4 regions of the Pseudoalteromonas sp. SR41-4 genome follow, and region 4 is predicted to be linked to each of the others. Evidence: predicted binding sites of a transcription regulator. Region 4 holds the regulator's gene; each other region holds the start of a gene.
What was found. Region 4 encodes sigma-54, which starts transcription at its own class of promoters, with help from an activator protein. Its sites were predicted from a motif close to GTTGGCACGNNNNTNGNNT; they were not measured.
Positions count from the first base shown of each region.

Region 1: a site for sigma-54 is predicted at 3,128-3,146, ahead of H5180_RS10245 (EF-hand domain-containing protein). Genes of this name have one in related genera too.
Region 2: a site for sigma-54 is predicted at 2,261-2,279, ahead of H5180_RS14690 (TorF family putative porin). Genes of this name have one in related genera too.
Region 3: a site for sigma-54 is predicted at 1,848-1,866, ahead of dps (DNA starvation/stationary phase protection protein Dps). Genes of this name have one in related genera too.

Region 1 is NZ_JACJEI010000010.1:63,446-69,220, reverse strand. Features, by position in the region: gene H5180_RS10270 (YgjV family protein) at 1-225, shown strand, start outside; gene H5180_RS10265 (amidohydrolase) at 235-1,899, opposite strand; gene H5180_RS10260 (EF-hand domain-containing protein) at 2,020-2,256, opposite strand; gene H5180_RS10255 (EF-hand domain-containing protein) at 2,269-2,505, opposite strand; gene H5180_RS10250 (hypothetical protein) at 2,616-2,843, opposite strand; gene H5180_RS10245 (EF-hand domain-containing protein) at 2,866-3,093, opposite strand; gene H5180_RS10240 (HAMP domain-containing sensor histidine kinase) at 3,409-4,878, shown strand; gene H5180_RS10235 (hypothetical protein) at 4,880-5,422, shown strand; gene H5180_RS10230 (sigma 54-interacting transcriptional regulator) at 5,425-5,775, shown strand, end outside.
Region 2 is NZ_JACJEI010000018.1:11,586-17,360, forward strand. Features, by position in the region: gene H5180_RS14675 (hypothetical protein) at 150-569, shown strand; gene H5180_RS14680 (helix-turn-helix transcriptional regulator) at 578-778, shown strand; gene H5180_RS14685 (hypothetical protein) at 927-2,090, shown strand; gene H5180_RS14690 (TorF family putative porin) at 2,380-3,057, shown strand; gene H5180_RS14695 (aldo/keto reductase family oxidoreductase) at 3,200-4,093, opposite strand; gene H5180_RS14700 (Bor/Iss family lipoprotein) at 4,323-4,652, opposite strand; gene H5180_RS14705 (Bor family protein) at 4,649-4,963, opposite strand; gene H5180_RS14710 (hypothetical protein) at 5,156-5,344, shown strand; gene H5180_RS14715 (DUF5329 domain-containing protein) at 5,557-5,775, shown strand, end outside.
Region 3 is NZ_JACJEI010000006.1:107,696-113,470, forward strand. Features, by position in the region: gene H5180_RS06765 (methyl-accepting chemotaxis protein) at 1-1,130, shown strand, start outside; gene dps (DNA starvation/stationary phase protection protein Dps) at 1,253-1,777, opposite strand; gene corA (magnesium/cobalt transporter CorA) at 2,115-3,071, shown strand; gene H5180_RS06780 (HPP family protein) at 3,156-3,575, opposite strand; gene H5180_RS06785 (hypothetical protein) at 3,813-4,163, opposite strand; gene H5180_RS06790 (LysE family translocator) at 4,367-4,960, opposite strand; gene H5180_RS06795 (Lrp/AsnC family transcriptional regulator) at 5,061-5,510, shown strand; gene gss (bifunctional glutathionylspermidine amidase/synthase) at 5,662-5,775, opposite strand, start outside.
Region 4 is NZ_JACJEI010000039.1:11,787-17,561, reverse strand. Features, by position in the region: gene rapZ (RNase adapter RapZ) at 1-88, opposite strand, end outside; gene ptsN (PTS IIA-like nitrogen regulatory protein PtsN) at 277-729, opposite strand; gene hpf (ribosome hibernation promoting factor) at 734-1,021, opposite strand; gene H5180_RS20995 (RNA polymerase factor sigma-54) at 1,050-2,546, opposite strand; gene lptB (LPS export ABC transporter ATP-binding protein) at 2,613-3,338, opposite strand; gene lptA (lipopolysaccharide transport periplasmic protein LptA) at 3,335-3,868, opposite strand; gene lptC (LPS export ABC transporter periplasmic protein LptC) at 3,858-4,412, opposite strand; gene kdsC (3-deoxy-manno-octulosonate-8-phosphatase KdsC) at 4,409-4,960, opposite strand; gene H5180_RS20970 (KpsF/GutQ family sugar-phosphate isomerase) at 4,960-5,775, opposite strand, start outside.

The sequences.
Region 1 (5,775 bases), on a different contig from region 4:
AGTTGGGAATATTTGGGGTATTTTGCCTCAGCTTTACTTATTGCCTCTTTAACTATGAGTGATGTGAGCAAACTTCGTTGGTTTAACCTTGCCGGTTGTATTGCTTTCACAGCCTACGGTATTGCGATTGCTGCATGGCCTGTGGCTATCACTAATGGTTTGCTAACCTTCGTAAATATTTATCATTTAATTAAGCTCAAACGTCAACAACAAAAACCGCAATAATAGCGTGGTTTATTGCGCCTTACTCTGGTTATCAATTTGCGCTTTTTGGTAGCGTAATTCACCGCCAATCCATGTTTGATTTACGACAATGGTAAAAATTTCTTGTACTGGCACTTTAAAATAGTCTTTGTCGATTAAAATAAAGTCAGCCCACTTTCCTTGCTCTAAACTACCTAATTTAAATTCTTGATGTGCGGCATACGCAGCACCTAACGTGAATGCTCTGAGTGCATCTTCTCTGCTCAGTGCTTCAGTGACTCGCCAGCCATTAGCGGGTAATTGATTGTGATCTTGGCGAGTAATTGCTGAATACAAACCGTCAAAGGGGTTGGCCAGTTCAACTGGATAATCTGAGCCTGCAGCTACTACTGAGCCTTGCTTTAAAAACGTTTGCCATGCATATGCACCTTGTAATTGTGTATCGCTAAGGCGCTGCTCTGCCATATGCATATCAGAAGTTGCATGCACCGGTTGCATTGATGGAATGATTTTAAGTGCTTTGAAGCGAGGAATATCTGCTGGATCAACTATCTGTGCGTGCTCTATACGGTTACGTAGTAAAATCCCGCCGGTTTTTTTAAATACATTTTGATAGGCATCTAACACAATATGATTTGCTTTATCACCGATGGCATGGGTATTGGCGCTAAAACCATGGTTAAAGCTCAATGTGTACAGCTGTTCTAATTTTTGTTGAGTTTCGAGCATTAAACCTTGGTGATTCTTTCTATCTGCATAATCGGCCAGTAGTGCGGCGCCACGGCTTCCTAACGCACCATCAGCATATATTTTTACACTACGAATAGACATGAAATCGTTAAGATCTTTATAGCGACCGGCTCTGAGCATATCTTCAAGGGACGGATCTGTTGCACTTAGCATTGCAACAATGCGCAGCGGTAAGGTGCCTTGTTCAGCTCTTTGCTTGTAAACTTGCCATGTTTGTTTATCAATCCCAGCATCGTGGGTTGAGGTTATACCTAAGCTGAGCAGATGTTGACCAGCTTGATTTAAGGCATTATTTACGTCTTGATCAGATGGCGTAGGAATATGTGCAGTAATTAAACTTTCGGCCTTATCGACAAAAATACCGCTAGGTTGACCTGCTTGGTTGCGAATAATTTCACCACCTGCTGGTGACTGTACTGTGGGTGTTAATTTGGCTAACTCCATCGCTTTGCTATTAACCCAAATCGCGTGGCTATCGACACGAGAAAGCACCACCGGAACATCTTTGACAACTTTATCTAAGTCAGCAGCAGTAGGAAATTGCTTATTAGGCCACAGTTCTTGATTCCAACCGCGGCCAATAATCCAGCCCCGGTTATTTTTAGCAAATACAGCAAGCTTTTTTTGTATTTCTGCAATCGACGTACTGCCACGTAAATCGAGTTGCGCTAAATTATTACCAAGTCCAATCACATGACCGTGGGCGTCAATTAAACCAGGTAATAAGGTTTGTTGCTCGGCATCAAATACTGCAGCATTAGGGAAACTCGCTTTTAGTTTATCGTCTCCTACTTTTACTACTTTGCCATCTTTAATAACCAGTGTAGAAAATTGCTGTAATTGGCCACTGTAAGTTGGAGTGTAACCATTAGCATTGTAGATCACCGTGGTATCAGCTAGCACAGGTAAAGATAAAGTGATTAAACAGGCGAGTAAGCATTTCATTGTTAGAATTCTTTTTCTGCTTTTGTTAGTTAAACAGTAACAGAGAATACTGAGTCTGCAAATTAAATATAATAAATTATTTATCGTTGTGCATTTCAACTATGCTGATGAATTAGCTATTCATTTATTTGCATATAGAGTAAATTCAGACAGTGATAATCTACCATCTTTATCGCGGTCATAGTTTTTAAAACGAGACCACAGGGCAGGATCTTTTGCTGACTCTGAACGCGTGATAAGACCGTCGTTATCGCGGTCTAAGTTTTTGAATTGTTCTGCTATATTATCAGTTGTTGCAAAACTGCAACAGCTACTGACAAATAACAAACTTAGTCCCAGTTGTGTACAAAATTTCATTGGGGAAACTCGTTAATCTAGATTATTAGTTAAAAAACGCTTAAATTCAGATAGGGAAATTTTATTGTCTTGGTTTTTGTCCCAACGTTTAAAGTTACTCAACAATTGTGGTTGTGGTTCAAGCTCATTATGCGTTAAATAGCCATCTTTATTGCTATCTAAATGATCAAAACGTTGTTTTACATCCAGTGCCATTGCGCTAAAACTAGTGGCTAGCGACACACTTAATATTATTAATATGATTTTCATTATTTACATCCTACCAACAAAAAGAATAAAGCATTTGCCATAATTTAAATCCCAACATTAAATCCGTTTACACATTCCCTCCGGGATTATGGCAAATACTTTAAAGCCTTTTAAAATTTAAACTTTGCGAACTCTTGCTCAGATAATTGCTCGTCGTTATTATCATCAAGATCAGTAAACTGCTTTAATAGCGTGTTGTTTTGCTTGGCTTCAAGTAATGAAATTTGTCCGTCAGAGTCGGTATCTAATTGCGCAAACTTAACATTTAATTGTGATGCTAAAACAGTGGCGCTAATGACTAAAAACATCAGTGAAAAAGCGGCGATAAGTTGTTTCATAGCAGTGTTTCCTTTGGGAAATTTATTGCAAAAATTGTTTAAACTCAGCAAATGAAATTTGACCATTTTGATCTTTGTCAATTTGCTCAAAACTTTCGTGTAATACCGCATCTTCAGATGCTTCTGCTTCACTCAATGTGCCATTACTGTCTTTATCAAGTTCTGCGAAGGTGGCCTCGACATCAATGGCAAAGCTGTTAAAGCTAAGCAGTAGGCTGGTGCATAAGCACAGCGGTGTTAATATTTTCATATTATTTCCTTATAAACAGTCGTTGATACGGATATTACAAGAACGATGCCAATTTTTTTATTGTATAAATATCAGTGGTTTAATTTTTTGGCATGATAATAAGTGGGAAAAAATGACCGAGCAGTGTGTCTTTTTTGCAACAACTTTTAACGGGTATTCATTAAGTTTTTAAAAAACAGTTGGTTAAGTTGTTTCAATTTAGCGTCAGTCGCTTTATATAGCGCTACACAGTTCGCCTTATTCATTATTCTTATTGATTCAGCTAGTGTATAAGTAACACCTTCCATAATCAGACTTTTAACTAAAGGAGTGGCGATAGTGGCCTCATTCGCTAAAAAGTACAGTGCATTACTTAGTTGGCGACCCAATTTAATAGGCCAGTTTTTGTTTAGTACTTTGTTATCGCTGCTGCCATTATCACTGGTAGTGATTGTATTTTTAAATGCGCTGAATAAACAGCTAGCAGTAACTCAGCAAATCGTCAGTGAAAATTATCAAATTACCAAGTCATTTAATAACCTTAAGCAAGACCTCAATAGCTTAGAGCGCGCAACGCGACAAAACTGGGTGCTGAAAAGCGAATCACTCGATGAATTGATTGTTGATAAGTGGCAATCATCACTACAAAGCATTGATGAACTAACTTTTATAAGTTCTACGGGGGAGTATATTAAGCAATGGCAGCAACTCGCACAGGTATTGCAATTAGCGCATACTCAACTCGTTACTGAAGGACAACAAGATGCGCAATTGTTTATTCCTGTGAGTGAATTAATTGCGCGTCAAACGGTGTGGCTAAGAGATCAAAATGAGCTGCAAATAACTAAAAATCAGCAACAGTTAAAAGCTTTGCAAAGCTCATTTATCAATTGGTTAATAGCACTTATCCCATTAACTTTACTAGTAGGTGGTGGTTTTTTATGGCGTATAAGTGGTCGCTTAAAAGGATTAACGTCGGTTATTGATAAGCTTGGGCAAGGTCATTGGCAACAAAAAATAGCTGTACAAGGCTCTGCTGAGTTGGTTGAACTAGGAAATAAATTACAATGGGTGCAAGAGCAGTTGCATCAATTAGAGCAACAAAAAGATACTTTTTTACGCCATGTTACCCATGAATTGAAAACTCCATTAGCGTCAATGGTTGAGGGTACTGACTTACTCGCCGATGAAATCGTTGGGCCAATTAACAAAGAGCAGCAAGCGGTGTTGGCGTTAATTACCCAGAGCATGGTGCGTTTGCGCGCTATGATCGATAGTTTACTTAGTTACAATGCGATTCGCAGCAGCAAAGAAGACTTAAGTGAGCTGGAATTCTCGCAATTAATAACCAAGATAAACAGCCATTTTGAACATCGTTTAGTGGCGCGTAAGCAAAGCTTATGTTGGCATTGTGAGTTACCCGAGCAACCACTGGAAATTGCTGCAGAGCTTGTTGAAATGATCTTAATTCAGTTGATCTCTAATGGCTTAAAGTTTTCACCAGCAGGACAGGCGGTCAATATTGCTCTGTCATTAGCTGGTCGTACTTTGACTATGAGCGTTAGCGATCAAGGCACCGGTATTAAAGAGCAAGAGAAATCACATATATTCAGTGCCTTTTATCAAGGTAAGAATGCTAAAGATATAACCGCTCAAGGTAGTGGCTTAGGGCTTACCATTGTAAAAGAGTCTGTTGAGCAATTGATGGGTACTTTACACGTTGAGCATAATGAGCCACAAGGCTGTCGTTTTATAATTCAAATCCCAATCATCCCTCCAACCAATAAAAACCAAGGAGTTAATTAGCATGGGCGTGCGTTTAAATGCCATTTTAGTGGTTTGCATTACAACCTTAGGGCTCGCAGGGTGTGAGTTAACTGAGCAGCCAGTAAATAAAAGCAACCCTGAAGCTGAACAAGCGGGTAAGGTGACTACACCACAAGGGGATAGTTTACCAAATCCGAAACCTAGGCCGAAAACCGATCCTATGTATGCACCTGCCGAAACGGTCATTGGTTGGCATGCAAAGTCGTGCGGTGGTTTTCAAGTGGCAGCGAGTAAAACGGTTTATATTGGTGCTAAAGAGCTTCAGAATTATTTTGATTTTAGTTGCAAAAATAATGTATTAGCACCGGAAAAAGTATTAACGCAGCTGCTAAAACTGGATCAAGCTTATTATTGGCCAGATGATATAAAACAGTATTTATGGCTGCAAAAACAACAAATAAAACAGCAGATCAACGCTAAAAAACAGCAGCAAGCGCTGAATAATAAAATGCAAGAAACCCTGTCATCACTGGCAGCCATCGAGCAGCAACTATTACTACGCGAAGAAACTAAGGAGCAGTAATTATGTCAACAGAGCAAAACCAAGGCGCGCGAATTTTACTGGTCGATGATGATGCAAGTTTATTAAAACTATTGGCTATTCGCATAGAATCTAAAGGCTATAAAGTGACTACCTGCGAAAGCGGTATCGCTGCGCTACAGTTATTAAAAAATAATGTGTTTGATGCTGTGGTTACAGACTTACGCATGGATGAAATGGATGGTATGGCATTACACCGTCAGTTACAAAATCGCTACCCAGCGCTGCCAGTGTTGATGATGACAGCTCATGGGTCTATTCCTGATGCTGTTGAAGCGACGAAGCAAGGTATTTTTGCCTTTATTACTAAACCGGTAGATAAAGATGAGTTATTT
Region 2 (5,775 bases), on a different contig from region 4:
TGCATTCTACATTGAATATATGAATTGTGACTGAAATATTTTGATACCTTTAGGTTACAAAAAACAACTTGACCAAATGATACCCCAAGGTTACATTGATACCTGTAGGTTACAAAAATATAAATTAACACTTTCACAGGATGGACTTTATGAAACAACAAGATATTAAAACCGAAGAAAAATTTATGAACCAAAACGCATGGTTTTCGATCTTCATGGGTATAACCTTACTAATTATTAGCGTTTACCCCATGCTTAATCACACATCAGCACCGCTGCTGTTTTTAGGAAGTGCTGCTTTTCTTGGTTCATTTTTTATGTTTGTGATCAGAGGTGGCTTTACATGGAAATTAAGTTACCGCCTGACTTATAAAGATGAGTATTTAAATACTATAGACACGATAGCCTATAAACATGTTGTACTCGCTCTGCTGTTTAGCATGGGGGCGATATATTTAGCTTCAGATAACCTTGCTGTTGATGTAACACACAGTACCATGGCCACCTTTTACTTAGCTGTTATGAGTTTGGTATATGGCTTTTCAATTTTTTGGCAAAGCCGTGATTAGGAGGTAATGTGCAAAACCATATAGCTGAATTTCGCAAAGCCGCTGGGCTTTCACAGCAAGAGCTAGCCGATGCTATCGCCGTTTCACGCAAAACAATCAGCACGGTCGAAACATCACGCTTTACACCTTCAGTGATCATTGCATTGAAGATAGCTCGGCAGTTTGAAACTACTGTGGAGCAGTTATTTTCACTTGAAGAAGCAGATTAACCCCTTTAAATGCAATCTTGTGCAGATTTAACTTATCAAGATTGCATCCCCTGTATTCTCCGGTATGATGCACAGCCCTGTTGTTTTAAGACGTTTTGCGCTAAAATTAAACAACTGAAAAATGTATTTAACCGGAGTACCATCAGGCATGAAAAAATTGCTCATTTCACCTTCACAAATGGCATTAGGCGAACAAGAAGGCCATATTTATCAAAATATTCTAAAGCAGGCTTCTGAAATCAGCTTAAACCTGATGGCGGTGAAAATAGAAAATCATCCTGAAGACTTCTTAGGTTGGTGCTATGAACTACTTAATGCTAGCCGTGACCGTATTAATCATGACTTACTCGAAACCAATCAATTACCAATTTTAAAAAAGCTTAATGACTTATTAGTTTCAGCAATTAGCTTCTTACAATTGAAAACATTACGCGTAGCACCTTGGCCTGTAGTTAGTGTATTTATAGAGCAACATAAAGATGTGTTAGCCCTTGATGAACAGTTACGCCTTGCCAACTATATAGCTGGTATTCGCGAGCAATCACTGAAAGAGATGATCCCTGAAGATTTATTAGCATTTAGTGGCAAACATACTTCTGCACTGGATCCAAGTAGTTATAATTTTGATGTTGAATGGTTTAGCTCTACTAAAAGCGCCAAAGCTTTTCATCAAATGCTTGCCGACCTGCCTGCATTATTTGATGAAGCATTAGCACATATACCTTTAGAAGGTGAAGTAACTGAAGCTGATTACCAAGAATTTGTGGTCAAATATTTAAAAGCCTTTACTGATAGCAATGAAAAGCCAACTCTTGCACCGGCAACTCGTCTATTAGCAATGCGCCGCCCAGATGTTTTTACACCAATTAATAACACCCGTTTAGATGCACTTTGCTCAGCATTGGCTATTACTAAATTAAATAATCGTGACTTTGCGCGTTATTGGCAGGATATTGTCCAAGCAGTTCATGGTATGTCTTGGTTTAAAATGGCAAGTGGTGACAGCGAGCTGGATCAACAACTTGTTGCAATCAAAGCGTTAATTCCGTGCTTTTTCTATCACGCAGACAAAAACACGCCTGAAAACTCTAACTACATCAAGTTATTGAGTAAACCAAAGCGTACAACAACCACTGGCACTAGAAAAGTGCGTCGTGGTAAAGAGTCTGCTGAAATACTTGTTGATCGCGCACTTGCTGCTGACGATATGCCTGAGCATATTCGCGCAAAGCGTGATTCAATTATCAGCGAAGTACAAAAAGGCCGTGGCGTGAACGAAACAATCAGCCTAATGCGTACTATTTTTGGTTAAACCACAGTAAAAAATACAAAAACCCGCTGCAACTGAGTTGTGCATGCGGGTTTTTTTACGCACCAATAAAGTGCGCAGGCTTCGTAAAAAACAATCTCCTCCTTTCACTATAAATATTTATACCTTTGTTTATAAAGTAATTTAAATATAAATTATTGCTTTTCATTTAACTTGGCACAAGCAGTGCAATTATCCTGGTAGACAACTAAAAATAGGATCCGCAATTATAGACTGCAATCTAATTAATAATTGCGAGCCAAAAAATCAGCATAACAACAGGATACCAAACATGTTAAAACTAAAATCAGCAATTGCGATCAGCACACTTGTACTCATGGGTGCAACATCTACAGCAGCATATGCAGAAGTAACAGCCAATGCCGCAGCAACTTCAAACTACTTATGGCGTGGTCAAGAACAAACCGGTGGTGATGCTGCAATTTCAGGTGGTATTGATTATGCCAACGAATCAGGTTTTTATGCTGGTACTTGGGCTTCAAATGCAAGCTGGGCCGATGAAATGACCTACGAGCTTGATCTCTATGCTGGTTTTGGTGGCGATATTAATGAAAATATGAGCTACGACGTTGGCTACATCTATTACGCTTACCCTGATGCAGCTTCTGGCGCAGACGCTGATTTTTCTGAAATTTACGGTAGCATCAGTATGGGTGGCTTTAGCTTTGGCGCATCAGTTCTTGCAACTTCAGCCGCAAGCGGTGATGGCACAGACTTTGGTGATTCGTTATACCTGACTGCAGATTACGGTTTCGCAGTTGGTACTAATGGCACTGAAATGGCTTTACACTTAGGTCACTACTCTGGTGATTTTATTGGTGATGACGATATCATCGACTACGGCGTATCTATCTCTAAAGATGGCTTCACTTTTGGTCTATCTGATACCGATATGGATGACAGTGATATTAAGGCTTACGTTGCTTTTTCAATGGACTTTAGCCTATAAAAAAGAATGTGTTACTTGCTGCAACACTAAGGGCCGTAAGGCCCTTTCTCGATCTTGGTAAGCGGTAAAAGCGACTAAGTTCAGATTTTATGTCAAGACTTACCCTAAACTCAGACTGCTTATAGCTTAAAACTTACAACTCCTATGGCACACTGTGCCCTGTTGAACCCTGCCAAATACGATACCATTGTTCACGACTGAGTTTTAACTGCTTAGCGGCAACAGCCGATTTAACACGCTCAATGTTGCCAGTACCCAGTACCACTGATGGGGAACTTGGGTGCATTAATAACCACGCGTAAACCACTTGATCAATAGAACTTGCACCAATTTCGCTGCCGACTTGCTCAAGTACTTGACGCAGGCGAATCGCTTTTTCATCATTTTCTGCAAAAATGCGACCGCCAGCCAAAGGTGACCAACACATAGGTTTAATATCAAGTAACTGACATTGGTCTAAACTACCATCATCAAGTGCTTGCATTTCATACGGTGAAAATTCAATTTGATTGGTCACCAATTCAAAATCAAGACGCGACTGCAATAAACTTAGTTGTGATGGCGTAAAGTTTGATACACCAAAATCGAGTACATCACCATTTTGCTTAAGAGTAGTGAATGCCTCAGCTACTTCGTCTGCATTCATCAAATAATCAGGGCGATGAATAAGTAATGCATCTAATCTATCGGTATTAAAATGCTTTAACGATTGCTGTGCTGAGCTAATAATATGTGCGGCACTCGAATCGTAATGATTAGCTTGGCCTGCTAATCCTAAGCTTGCAAAAGCAGGTTTAATACCACACTTGGTAATAATTCTAATCTCATCTCGAATACTTGGCTTTAAAGCCAAGGTTTTACCAAACTCTGCTTCACAGCCATATCCACCGTAAATGTCAGCGTGATCGGTGTGCCTTACGCCAGCTTCAATTGCTTGCTCGAGAAAAGCTAAACACTGTTGTGGAGTAATTTGCCAATCTAATAATCGCCAAAACCCTAGTACTAGTTCGTCAATTTTACGCTCTGCGTTGTTCATTATTATCTCTCAACTATTTGGTGCACGACGCTAAAAAATGCCAGCCTCTATACGAATGGACTATATTCTACTAACTTAATATACTTTTAATAGAGAGAAGAAGATAATATATCCAGCATAGAAAAAGCACCCATTAAAAAGTGAGTGCGATGCTAACTATATGATTGAGTTAAATAAGGTTAAGGTACTTAACTAGTACAACTTTAACATGATCTTTGATTATTAAAAATTACTGCACTTTATACGGTACCTGTGCACAACTCACCTCAACTGTTTTTGGGTACCAAATAGGCCCAACTTCGTTAACAACCAGTTCTGCTAAGCCATTAGTAAATGATTTATAAGTGTGCACACTTTGCCATTGCGGATCAGGGCAAATCTCAGATAAATCAACCGCATTCGAGCCCTCATAAAGAGCGGCGGCAAAGTTGTGATGCCATTGCTCACTTTTATGGTTTTCAGCTAAGTCATCATATTCACCGTTATCAAAATGAATATTAGTACACCCCGCTAACACGACAATAAATACAATAGTGAACAACCCTGTTAACTTTTTCATATTCCAACTCCTTCGCTACCTTGCTCCTGACACCAGACTTTAATTGTGTGTGGTGCATAAACACCTAACGTGACTAACCCTAGCGCACCATCGATAAATGTTTGTTGTGATTGCATTTGCACCACAGTTTGATCGCCACATACCTTTTTTACATCAACACGCTGCTCACCAACCAGTCCCCACATAAAAAATGGACGGCTATCTTGATAAGTTGGTTTTGAGCTAAGTTTAGCCATTTTTTGTGGTTGGATTGTTACAGCTGAACACCCTCCAAGCACAATAAATAACAAACTTATTAAAAAAATTCGCATAACTTAATCCTGATTAATTTAGTGGTGCAGAGTGTAAAATGAATGCCTACTAAAAAAAGTAAGAAACTGTATTGAAAATGTAGAAACAAACTGTATTCATTAGCTTGGCAAGCTTTTTTAGGAACTTTTTCTTATTTAGAGCACCTAAAATGCAGTAACATTCTTTTTAGTCAAATTGCTTTAAGGTCATTGATGCAGATAAAATCATTTTCTTTTATTGCTATTGTAGCAATTGCAATTGCTTTGCTAAGCATCACAGCATTGGCCACTGCACTATTGTCAGACGAATATAAAGGCTTTACTGAAACAGCTCATACACTCACGCAAGATGTAACAACATCAAGGACCGATTATTTTTGCAGGGGAACTCAATGCATGTAGTGATGCAAGGCAAAAGGTAGCTATTACCGCACTTTATAAGCTTGGTTTCTCAAAAACGCTTTATATTGATGATAAACGGACAAATGCTTTTGGTCTTGCGCTTTAACAAATATAGCCCCGCGGTGTGACCGTTAATACAACCCGTGTGCCACAACAACAAAGCTCAGATCACAATCCTATAATGGTAAATTTACACCTAAATGAGGCTATAGATGAAACACTTACCCCATAATATATACGTTTTTATAGCGTGCCTTTTACTGTGCGTTAGTCGGCTAAGTGTTGCAGCAAGCGCAGATCAGGAAGTCAGTCACTTAATTAGTTTTATTAAGCAAAGTAAAGCAACGTTTATTCGAAATGGCGATGAACATAACAGTGAAGAAGCGGCTGAGCATTTAGCCATGAAATACCGAAAAGCCAAACGCTATGCA
Region 3 (5,775 bases), on a different contig from region 4:
ATGATATTGAAGCTGAGCTAACAAAGTACCAAGCAACAATACAAGCTCATATGAATGAAAAAGTAACGACCCTGTTATTAATTGCATTATTTTGGGTGATGTTGACGGTGTTTTTTGCCTTAATTGCGGCAAACAATATGGTAAAGCCTATCCAAAATATGGTGCAAAACTTAGATGATATAGCAAAAGGCGAAGGTGATCTGACTAAGCGCTTAGAAGTGCATAGTAATGATGAAATTGGTCAATTGGGTAATTCATTTAATGTGTTTGTTAGTAAACTACATAGCATTATCACCAATGTGGCAGATGTAACTCGTGATGTAAAAGATTCATCAAATGATATCAATACACAAACACAGTTAATTGAAAATCAGTTAGTAAACCATAATCATGAAACTGAGCTGGTAGCAACGGCGATCACCGAAATGTCAGCAACATCTCAGGAAGTCGCGCAAAATACCACACAAGTGGCGGTATCAACTCAGTCAGCCACGCAAGATGTTGCCAATGCTCAAAAATGTGTAGATGTTTCTTTAGAAGAAGTTTCAAATTTAATGAGTGAGATTAATCAAGCTGCTGAACAGGTTAATTCATTAAGTGAACAATCTAAAAAAATTAACAGTGTATTAAGTGTTATCGGTGGCATTGCTGAGCAAACTAACTTATTGGCCCTTAATGCGGCTATTGAAGCTGCAAGGGCTGGCGAGCAAGGCCGTGGTTTTGCGGTTGTAGCTGATGAAGTGAGAAGTTTAGCCAGTCGTACACAAGAGAGCACGTTAGAGATTAATGAAATGCTTAATGAGTTACATACGCTAGTCACAGCAGCGGTAAAGGCAATGTTGGCAAGCCAGCAAAGCTGCAATCGCTCAGTTGAGTCATCTCGCGCAATTTCTGAAAGTTTAGGGGCGGTAACCAGCTCGGTTACCACAATTAACGATATGAGCACGCAAATAGCTACAGCTGCCACAGAGCAAAGTAGTGTAACTGAGGAAATTAACCGTAACGTTTTTGCGATTCAAGAAATCGTTAATGAGCTAACACGTTCAATTAAAACAACCTCATCAGTTAGTCATCACTTAGCTGGTCGAGGGGAGAGTTTAGGCAATTTAGTAGGTCAGTTTAAGATCTAATATAAACAAAAAGTGGCGATATTATTGTTGATCAGTAATAAATAAAGATCAGGCTTTAAATAGCCCGATCTTTGACTTTAAATATAAATTAGTCAGTTTAAACTGAACACAAAACCGCTAGATTAGCTGCTGAGTTTGCCCGTTGACGACTCTAAGTGTGCACGCACAAACCATTGAAACTGTTCTAAATCGGCAAGTTGGCTAATTAGCATATCCTCAGATACCGGATCGAGCTCTGATAGCTTGCCAATCGCACTTCGGTGATCGCCATTAATCCCATTATATACTTTATCAAGCGCAACTAAGTGATCTTTTACCAAGCCCTTACCAATTGAGTAATCTTGCCATGAACGACGATCAACTATCGATTTTGGAGTACCAACTGGAACTCCGCCCAACGTAGCGATTCGCTCGGCGATGGTGTCGGTCATTGCTCTGATCACTTCAACCTGAGGGTCGAGCATTTCATGCACGCCAATAAAATTTGGGCCAACTACATTCCAATGAATATGTTTTAGAGTCAATTGTAAATCGATCAGTGCGACCATGCGGTTATCAAGTGTAGCAATGGTATTTTTTGCAGATTCTTCATTCATACCTGGGGCAGTAAATTCAGCGATTTTGTTTGTTTCGTTATTGTTACTCATTATTCCTCCTGATTTATAAGGAATGTTCACAGCGTCTAATAAAGTCTATGAACATGCGTTAGTTTATATAAAGCAATGGTTGTGCCGATAAAAATTGTTTTTTAAGTTGCTGATATTTAATGTTTTGTATTTTTTTCAAAGGAGGGGGATGAAAGCTTTCTTTGATATGCCATGAAAAATATGCACTTTTTTGTAAAATCTGCAAAACAAAAGGTGCTGTTACGTGTTAGCGAATTGCTTACTATTAATAATAACTGAGATGCAGGAGTGTATTGTCATTGTTGATTAATCATCACTTACATATACTCAACTCATCTTGTTATTAAAGGAGAAGTGCATGTTGAGATTTTTTTCTATCGAGCAGGGGGTGATCAAAGAGTTAGAGCCTTCATCCGATACCTCTCTTGAAGTATCAATCAGAAATGCACACTGGATTGACACAATCAACCCAACGGAAGATGAGCGAAATACGCTCGCAAAAACGCTCAATATAACTTTTCCTGAGTCAGGGGATGTGCAAGAGATTGAAGCTTCATCGCGATGTTTTATCGACAATGAAGGCTTGCATGTGCATGCATTGTTTATGTCGCCCAATGAAGGACGTTTTAATACGGTAACAGTTGCCTGTTTACTACAGGATAACTGTTTGCTGACCATTCGCGATGACGAGCTGGCTGACTTTCGATTGTTACGCTTAAGAGCACGTAAAGGTCAAGTAATGTGTGATACGCCAAAACAGTTATTGGTTACATTATTCGATCAAAAAGTCGAAAACCATGCTGATATGCTCGAGGATATGCATCATCAGTTAGAGAAGCTCAGTGCATATGTACTAGAAGAAGATGACTCTGATCTAGAAGAAGCGGTTAGTCGTATCGCGCGTTTAGAGGATGCGAATGGGAAAGTGCGTTTGTGTTTAATGGATACGCGGCGCAATATTTCGTTTTTAATACGTCGTTTAGGTGTACAAAATGAGGATCGTGAATCACTACGAGAAATTGTACTTGATATAGATACGCTAATGTCTCACTGTACCTTTTTGTTTGATAAGGTGAACTTTTTGATGGATTCAACACAAGGTTTTATTAACATTGAACAAAATCAAATTATCAAAACCTTCTCTATTGCTTCGGTGGTTTTTTTACCACCTACCGTAGTAGCCAGTGTATATGGGATGAACTTTAATATAATGCCTGAGCTGCAATGGGAATGGGGTTACCCATTTGCAATTGGCATTATGTTGCTATCGGGCTTTGCCCCTTATTTATTTTTTAAACACAAAGGCTGGCTGTAGTGTGTGCCAATGACTAGTTGGCATACACTATTATACGAGTTTATATTCATTTTATACGGATAGCGGTCTTATTATCACCTTGCATTAAGATAATAAAGCGGCCGCTAGGCGCACAAAGTCGGACGAGGTAAGTATACCCACGAGTTTATTTTTTTCAGTGGTCACAGGCATGCAACCATGGCGGTTATCAACAAAAAACCGAGCAACATCTTGCAGTGGTTGGGTTGCTAGTACAGTGGCAAAATCGGTTGCCATAATAGTGTGTATTTTCGTTTGTTTTTCCTTTCGTTCAAGTGCGCTAGGACTGTAATTAGCCATAATATTCATCACTTGGGCAATCATGATTTTTTGTGTCAACATACCCACTAGTTCGCCATTGTTATCAATTACGGGAATATGGCGGATATTTTTTTCCTTCATTAGATTATGTGCGTCGTGTAGGGTGTTTTCTGCACTTACGGCAAATGGATCTGATGTCATTAAATCTGCAACTGTTTGGCTCATTTTGGCTCCCGTGAAATCACTAACTAGAACTTTGGTTAAAAGGTTTACTAAAATAGCTACTGGAGATAGATGGATTATCCAGAGCTCATATTATTAATCATTCTAGCCTTATTTTTTCTTATTGCACTTTATCAAGATCAAGGCTTTGGTTTTTTGTATAGGAATAGTTTTTAGCTTGGTCATCAGCTGGTTTAGATTTATAGCCACTGGAGATATATTTACTCTCCGAAGCTCAGATTATTTATCTTTATGCGAAAAATTATCCCTTAGTGTACCAACCCAGTTTGAAAATTTATGTATCGCCGAGTTGCCTTTGCCCAGTAGCTCATGCATTTCTGCTTCAAAATGGGTTTGTTCTTTACTACTTGGCTCTGGTAATGGCGGTAAAATATGAGCAAAGTAGGTTTTATCAAGCAGGCGGTGTAATAACCGCTCGCCAATAAAGGGCTTGCCGCTGTTGAGCGCTCTAGCTCCTTTAATTAGGTTACGAATATCATATTGGGTTGGGCTAATGTCGGGCACTTGTTTAGGGATATTAAGTAACTTATATACCCCAATACGTGCTGTACGAATAGAGGCTTCCATCATGAATATAGATAAGTGTCAGTACTGTTTGCAAGTCTCTCCATAATTGCACGAGGCAAGCATAGTCATGTTGCAGTAGATCAAAGTTTTAGTTCGCGAGGGGTTTATAAGTTAGCTGCTGGAAATTGATTTGTTATCCGAAATTGAGGTTAACAATGGCAACTTAACCAAGTTGCCATTGTTAAGGCGTTTATTTGTTTTATTACTCACAGCATACTAAAAAGTACCGAGGCGACTAACAATACAGCCATAAAAATATTGAATGCTCGTAGGCGCTTGCGATCTTTTAGCCATACTTGTAGCTTTTGTCCGACTAACGTCCATGAGCAGACACAGGGTAAATTAACTATACCGAAAATAAGACCTACAAGTACCACTGCACCAATTCCTTTGGATGGGGCATAAACACTCACTGCACTTAATGCCATAGTCCAGGCTTTCGGGTTAACCCATTGAAATAAAGATGCTTGTACAAAAGAAAAAGGTCTAGTATCGCTATTTTTAGCACCGATAGGAGTTTTATTACTGGCAATTTTATAAGCAAGATAAAGCAAATAAGCAATGCAAAGCACTTTTAATAGCTGGTAACTCCATGGCACAAAGTCAAATAATTGCATGACACCTAAACCAACCAATACGAGCATGATCACAAAGCCAATTGTTACGCCGAGTAAATGTGGCAATGAACGTTTAAAACCAAAGTTAGCGCCTGAGTTCATTAACATCAGGTTGTTAGGACCTGGGGTGATGGAAGATACAAGTGCAAATAATGCTAATGCTGATACCAATTCAATATTCATTTATAGTTGCTCAGTTGATAATGATTGTGCAATTATATTTTGTATGGCTCGCAATTTTTGCGCTTATTAATCTATTATAAATTTACTTTAGCAACTTAATATGAAAAAAGATCGAATTAACGACAGGATATTGCAAGAATTAAAGCGCAGTGGTCGAATTGCCAACGCTGAACTTGCTGATTTGGTTGGTTTATCCCCATCAGCATGCTTGCGCCGTGTACAAGAGTTAGAAAAAGCAGGTGTGATCAAAGGCTACCGAGCAGTTATTAATAATCAAGCGTTTGGACTTGGTTTTGTCGCGTATGTGGGGGTGGGTTTAAATGAGCACTCTACGAAATCACAACGAGCTTTTGAACAAGCACTTGAGTTTATTGATGAAGTTAAAGAGTGCCATAATGTCACAGGAGCATTTGAATATTTACTTAGAGTAGAAACCGCTGATATTAAGTCTTATAAAGCATTCCATGCTGATGTTTTAGGATCAATCCCACAGGTACGAACGATCACTTCGCATGTAGTGATGGACTCACCAAAAGATGAGCGGGCGTAAATGCTAGTGCCAACGGTGCGATGCCACTTTTAATTTTATGCTGAGTCCTTGCTTGGTGGTTTATGTCACTTTATTTACCCAACAAGTAGCAGTAAACAGGCTACTTGTTGGGTTTGATATGCGCTCAATATTGAGGTTAAAGCACGTTTAATTAAAAGTAACTATCATCGCTGATACGCAGTGCCATACAATCGCTGTGGCCGTTTATAATCATGCTTTTATCAACGCGTACGCCAGCACCAGCGTATTTACCTGCTGCGGTAAA
Region 4 (5,775 bases):
CTACACAATAATAGCCAAGATCTTCTACTACACGTAAAGCAACAGATTTACCTGAGCCAGAACGCCCACTGATGATGATTAACTCCATGTAAATTCTCCTTCATTTAATACCAATTTTATTAAAAACATGCTCATTCTTGCTTGTTAAATAACCCACTAACTTTGTTTAAAATTATTTATATAGAACAACTATATCTCATAATTTCCACCTTGTTCTAGAGCTATTTTCCTGTTGCAATAATTACTCTCTAATTCAATACAATACAATTGGTATGACTACGATTGAGCTGCAATTACATGATACAAATCTTGGTCTGTTTTTGCGCTACGTAGTTGTTTACAAAAATCTTTGTTATTGAGTTTATCAGCAATTGTGGCTAACGTCTTCAAATGAAGTTGGCTGTCACCATCTGGTACGATGAGGGCTACAAATATATCAACTGGGCGATTATCAATCGCATCAAAATCAACCGGTGATTCACTCACTAAAATTATTGCTAGCGGGTTTTCAACACCACTCATACGGCCATGAGGGATAGCAATACCACGACCAATACCGGTACTACCTAGTTTTTCTCTCGATAGTAGTGCGTTGAGGATTTCTTGTTGTGATAGCTGAGGGAGTTGTTCATGAGCCAATTGGCTTATAAATTCAATGATCCGTTTTTTGCTATTAAAAAGGACCGCAGCTTTACTGCAGTCCTGACAAATAAGTGAGCTTAATTTCATAGTGTTAGTGTCGAGCGTGCTTCTCTTTGTGTTTAATTACTTGACGATCAAGTTTATCGATTAGTCCGTCAATAGCTGCATACATGTCTTGGTGCTCAGTCGAGGCAAATAATTCAGCGCCACTGACATGTAATGTGGCCTCTGCTTTTTGGCTTAGTTTTTCTACATCAAGAATAACATGGACATTATTGATATGATCAAAATGCCTTTCAAGCTTGGCAAACTTATTGTTTACATAGTCTCTTAATGAATCAGTAATTTCTACGTGACGACCAGTTAAATTTAGTTGCATAAGCATTTTCCTCTTGTGATTTTACGCCTTAAATCAAACTTTTACGTTGATTTGACGGTGGAATAGCCAGCGACTCGCGGTATTTTGCAATAGTCCGTCTAGCTACTTTGATACCTTGCTCTGCCAATATATCTGCAATCTTACTATCACTCAATGGTTTCGCTGAGTTTTCTGCACTGATCAATTTTCTGATCAATGCTCGAATAGCTGTCGAAGAGCATTCGCCGCCGTTCTCAGTGCTTACATGACTTGAGAAAAAATACTTTAACTCAAAAATACCACGGGGGGTATGCATGTACTTTTGTGTCGTTACGCGAGAGATTGTTGATTCGTGCATCTCAACCATTTCAGCAACGTCGTTTAGTACCATAGGTCGCATTGCTTCAGGGCCATGCTCAAAGAATCCCTGCTGTTGTTTTACAATGCAGTTAGTTACTTTGAGTAACGTCTCGTTACGACTTTCTAGGCTTTTAATAAACCATTTAGCTTCTTGCAAATGCGAACGTATAAATTGGCTGTCAGTGCTTGATTTTACTGAGCGTGACATTGCCGCATATTGGCTGTTCACTCTAATTTTTGGCATGCTGTCTGGATTAAGTTCAACCACCCAGCGACCTTTAATTTTTTTCACCGAAACATCAGGTATAACATACTCTGACTCTTCGCGTACTATAGTATCCGCAGGCTTTGGGTTAAGGCTGTGGATCAATGTCATTACTTCTTTCAGCTCATCTTCTTTAAGCTTAGTCTTTTTCATCAAAGTGCGATAGTCACGACTAGCTAATAAATCGATATGATCAGTTAAAATCATTTTAGTCTCGCTAATCCAAGGAGTTGCAGGATCAAATTGATTTAATTGAATACATAAACATTCTTGTAGGCTGCGCGCAGCAATACCAACAGGGTCAAATAACTGAATGCGTTTTAACACTGCTTGCACTTCGTCTAGTTCGATTTCTTCTTCGTTATTACCTTGATTTAAGCTCTCTGCGATGTCTTCGCAGCTCAAGGTTAAAATACCTGAATCGTCAACAGCTTCAACAATCGCAATGGCAATAGCTTCATCGGTTGGACTAAAAGGTGTGAGCTGTAATTGCCACATCAGATATTCGTGCAGGGTTTCAGTTGAAGCACCTTGATAAATTGACTCATCTTCAGGCATTGGGCCGGATGACGTATTTGGCGCAGCACTCATGTATTCGTCCCAGGTGACGTCCATAGCCATTTCGTCACTTAAAGTCTCTTTGCTTAATGCTTCGCTACTTTCTTGTTCATATTCGCTGGGCTTGTCGTCTGCTGATGCACTAACAGTTAAGTCATCGTTGTCTTGTTTTTGTTCGTTTTTACCAGCCGTGTCGTCTGAATATTCATGCTCTTCTAGCTCTAACAATGGATTGCTGTCGAGTGCTTCTTGAATTTCTTGCTGGAGATCCAATGTACTGAGTTGCAATAAGCGAATTGCTTGTTGCAGCTGTGGTGTCATTGTAAGTTGCTGGCCCATGCGCAGCTGGAGTGATTGCCTCATGTATCTCTAACAATCCTTTTATTGTTATCATCGTTAAGTCTAGCAGATACTTAGCCGAGCGTGGCTTTATAGCCTAAATTGCTCGCCCAGGTAAACATCGCGGACTGTTTGGTCGGCAAGTACATGCTCAGGGGTACCTGATGCAATTAACTCCCCATGAGAAACTATGTAGGCTTTTTCACAAACATCAAGGGTTTCTCGTACATTGTGGTCGGTAATAAGTACGCCAATACCACGGTTTTTAAGGTGTTCAATAATCTTCTTTATATCTAACACTGAAATAGGATCAACGCCAGCAAAAGGCTCATCAAGTAAGATAAATTTTGGATTTGCGGCTAAAGCGCGTGCAATTTCAACTCGACGACGTTCACCACCAGATAATGCCATACCTTGGCTGTCGCGAATATGTTGAATGCTAAACTCATCAAGTAAGCTGTCTAGTGCTTCTTCTCTGGCTTGTTTATTCAGCTCTTTACGAGTTTCTAAAATAGCCATCAGGTTTTGATAAACAGTTAACTTACGAAAGATGGATGATTCTTGTGGTAAGTAGCCAATCCCTAACCGTGCGCGACTGTGCATTGGCAGTAAAGTGATGTCATTATCATCAATACTTATTTTACCTTTGTCGCTAGGTACTAAACCCACAATCATATAAAAAGTGGTGGTTTTACCTGCGCCATTAGGACCCAGTAAGCCAACAATGCTGCCTGCGCTAACTTCTAAACCCACGCTTTTTACAACTTGGCGACCTTTATAGCTTTTTGCTAAAAATTCAGCTTTTAATATACTCATGGCTGCCCTTTAGGTTTGTCTTTTTTACTGTCAACAGGTACCAAAATAGTGTGTACGCGATCGTTTGAGCTTGCGCCTTTTTCAGCACTGATCAGCTGTTGGTCCATATCATAGGTAATGCTTTTGGCATTAATTTTTTGACCTGCTTGAGTGACTTGTGCATTACCAATTAACGTTAAATAGCGCTTGGCGACATCGTAACGGACTTCATCAGCACTGGCGCTCATTATTGTGCCATCAGTTTGTTTTTCTTCAAAGTAAGCAGGGTTACCAGTTGCAACAAGCAATTGTTTGTTATTGCCTAAATCTTCGCGCTTATGGACTTCAAGTCGATCCGCTTTGATACGGCGGTTACCATGAATGATTTCAACATTTTTTTCAAAAATACCGATATTATCTTTCAGTTGGGCAAGCTGCTTTTCAGCACTGATAGAGACTTGATCCGCAGGTGGTGCCGTATTTTCAGCAAAGCTTGCAAAGGCAATGAATAAGCTTGGTATCACAAGCAAGTGAGCAAATTTATTGGTCATAATATATGGTTCGCGTATGGTTAATTAGTTCTACCACTTCGGCTTTTAAGTCGGCATGGAGGCCGCGCCCAGTGATCTTTAAATTTGGTCCGATTAATTCAACTGGTTGTTCTGAACTCATGGTTTGTAGTTCAATATCAACCTGAATATTATCTGCGTTTATATGTTCAATCATGGCATTATTGGTCAGGTTTTTAGCAACCACATTACCTTCTAAAATTAATTGATGATTTTCATATAGGGTGGCTTCATCGGCATTAATTTGCCACGTTTGCTGTTGATTATAGAGTGTAAAAATAGGTTGTTCAAAGTAAGTAAACCCTAACTGTTGGTAAAGTTCCATTTTTGCAGCTGTTACTTTGTGGCTAATTTTACCTTGTTCATCAAACGCGGTTTGTTTTAATGCCACCGCAGTATAATCAGGTTTTGCTATTATATCTTCTTGGTTTTGTTTTATGGCAGTGCTTTGATAAAAATACGGATACCACAGCCATACCATACAGCCGACAAATAATACGCATAATATTAAACGCGCACTATTCATGAGCTTGTGCCTTCGCTAGTTAATGATTTACCATTTTCGAGCATTAATAAATCAGTGAGTTCACGCACCGCTCCAAAACCACCAGGGAGCATGGTTGTATAATGTGAAACTCGCTTGATCAAGGGGTGAGCATCATTTACTGCCACCGCAAAACCAACTAATTCCATTACCGGCAAGTCAGGCCCGTCATCGCCTATGTAAGCGATTTGTTCATCGCTTAACTGCAATTTATCTTTGAGCTGTTGATAAGCTTGCAACTTGTTTTCTTGACCTTGGTAAATATGCGGTACTGTCAGGCTAGTCATCCGTTGCTGAACTATCTGTGAATGACGACCGGTGATCACGGCAACTTCAAAACCGCTATTGATCAGTGCTTTGATACCAAAACCATCTTTAGTATTAAACGCTTTGAGTTCTTCACCTTGATTGCCAAGATAAATGCGGCCATCTGAAAACACCCCGTCGATATCACAGATCAGGAGTTTGATTTTTTGTGCTCGCTCGCTCGCATCATCTGAAAGTGGCTGATATAAGTCAGCAAACTGCATTATAAAACTCCTGCTTTGAGCAAATCTTGCATATTAAGAGCACCAATAGGGTGGTGTTTATCATCAACTACAATTAAGCCATTGATACGCTTATTCTCCATAATATTGAGTGCCTCGGCGGCAAGCATATCTGCAGTTGCTGTAGTGCAAGAGCGGGTCATGACAGTGCTGATCAAAGTACTGTGAATATCCATTCGTTGCTCTAAAATTCGGCGTAAATCACCGTCAGTAAAAAGCCCTGCAAGTTGCCCTGTGTCGTCAACAATGGCCGTCATACCTAAGCCCTTGGCCGACATTTCGATTAATGCATCTTTGATACATTGCTTGTCATTGATCATAGGCGTTGCTGGGCCACTGTGCATAATATCTTTTAAACACAATAGTAAACGTTTGCCTAAGCTTCCCCCTGGATGCGATAGCGCAAAGTCATCGGCAGTAAAGCCTCGGGTTTCTAACAGAGCAACGGCTATTGCATCACCCATCGCAAGCGTTGCAGTCGTGCTCGCAGTCGGGGCGAGTCCTAATGGGCAGGCCTCTTGACTTACTTTGATGCATACATGAGCATCAGCCCAATTTGCCATTGATGATTCAGGGTTACCTGTCATGGCGATCATTTTTGCGCCAATACGTTTAATAACCGGAATAATATTCAGTACTTCGCTGGTTTCGCCTGAGTTAGAAATAAGCATAACCACGTCATCACGAGTGATCATCCCTAAATCACCATGACTTGCCTCACCCGGATGGACAAAAAACGCAGGCGTGCCAGTGCTTGCCAGTGTTGCAGCAATTTTATTACCAATATGCCCAGATTT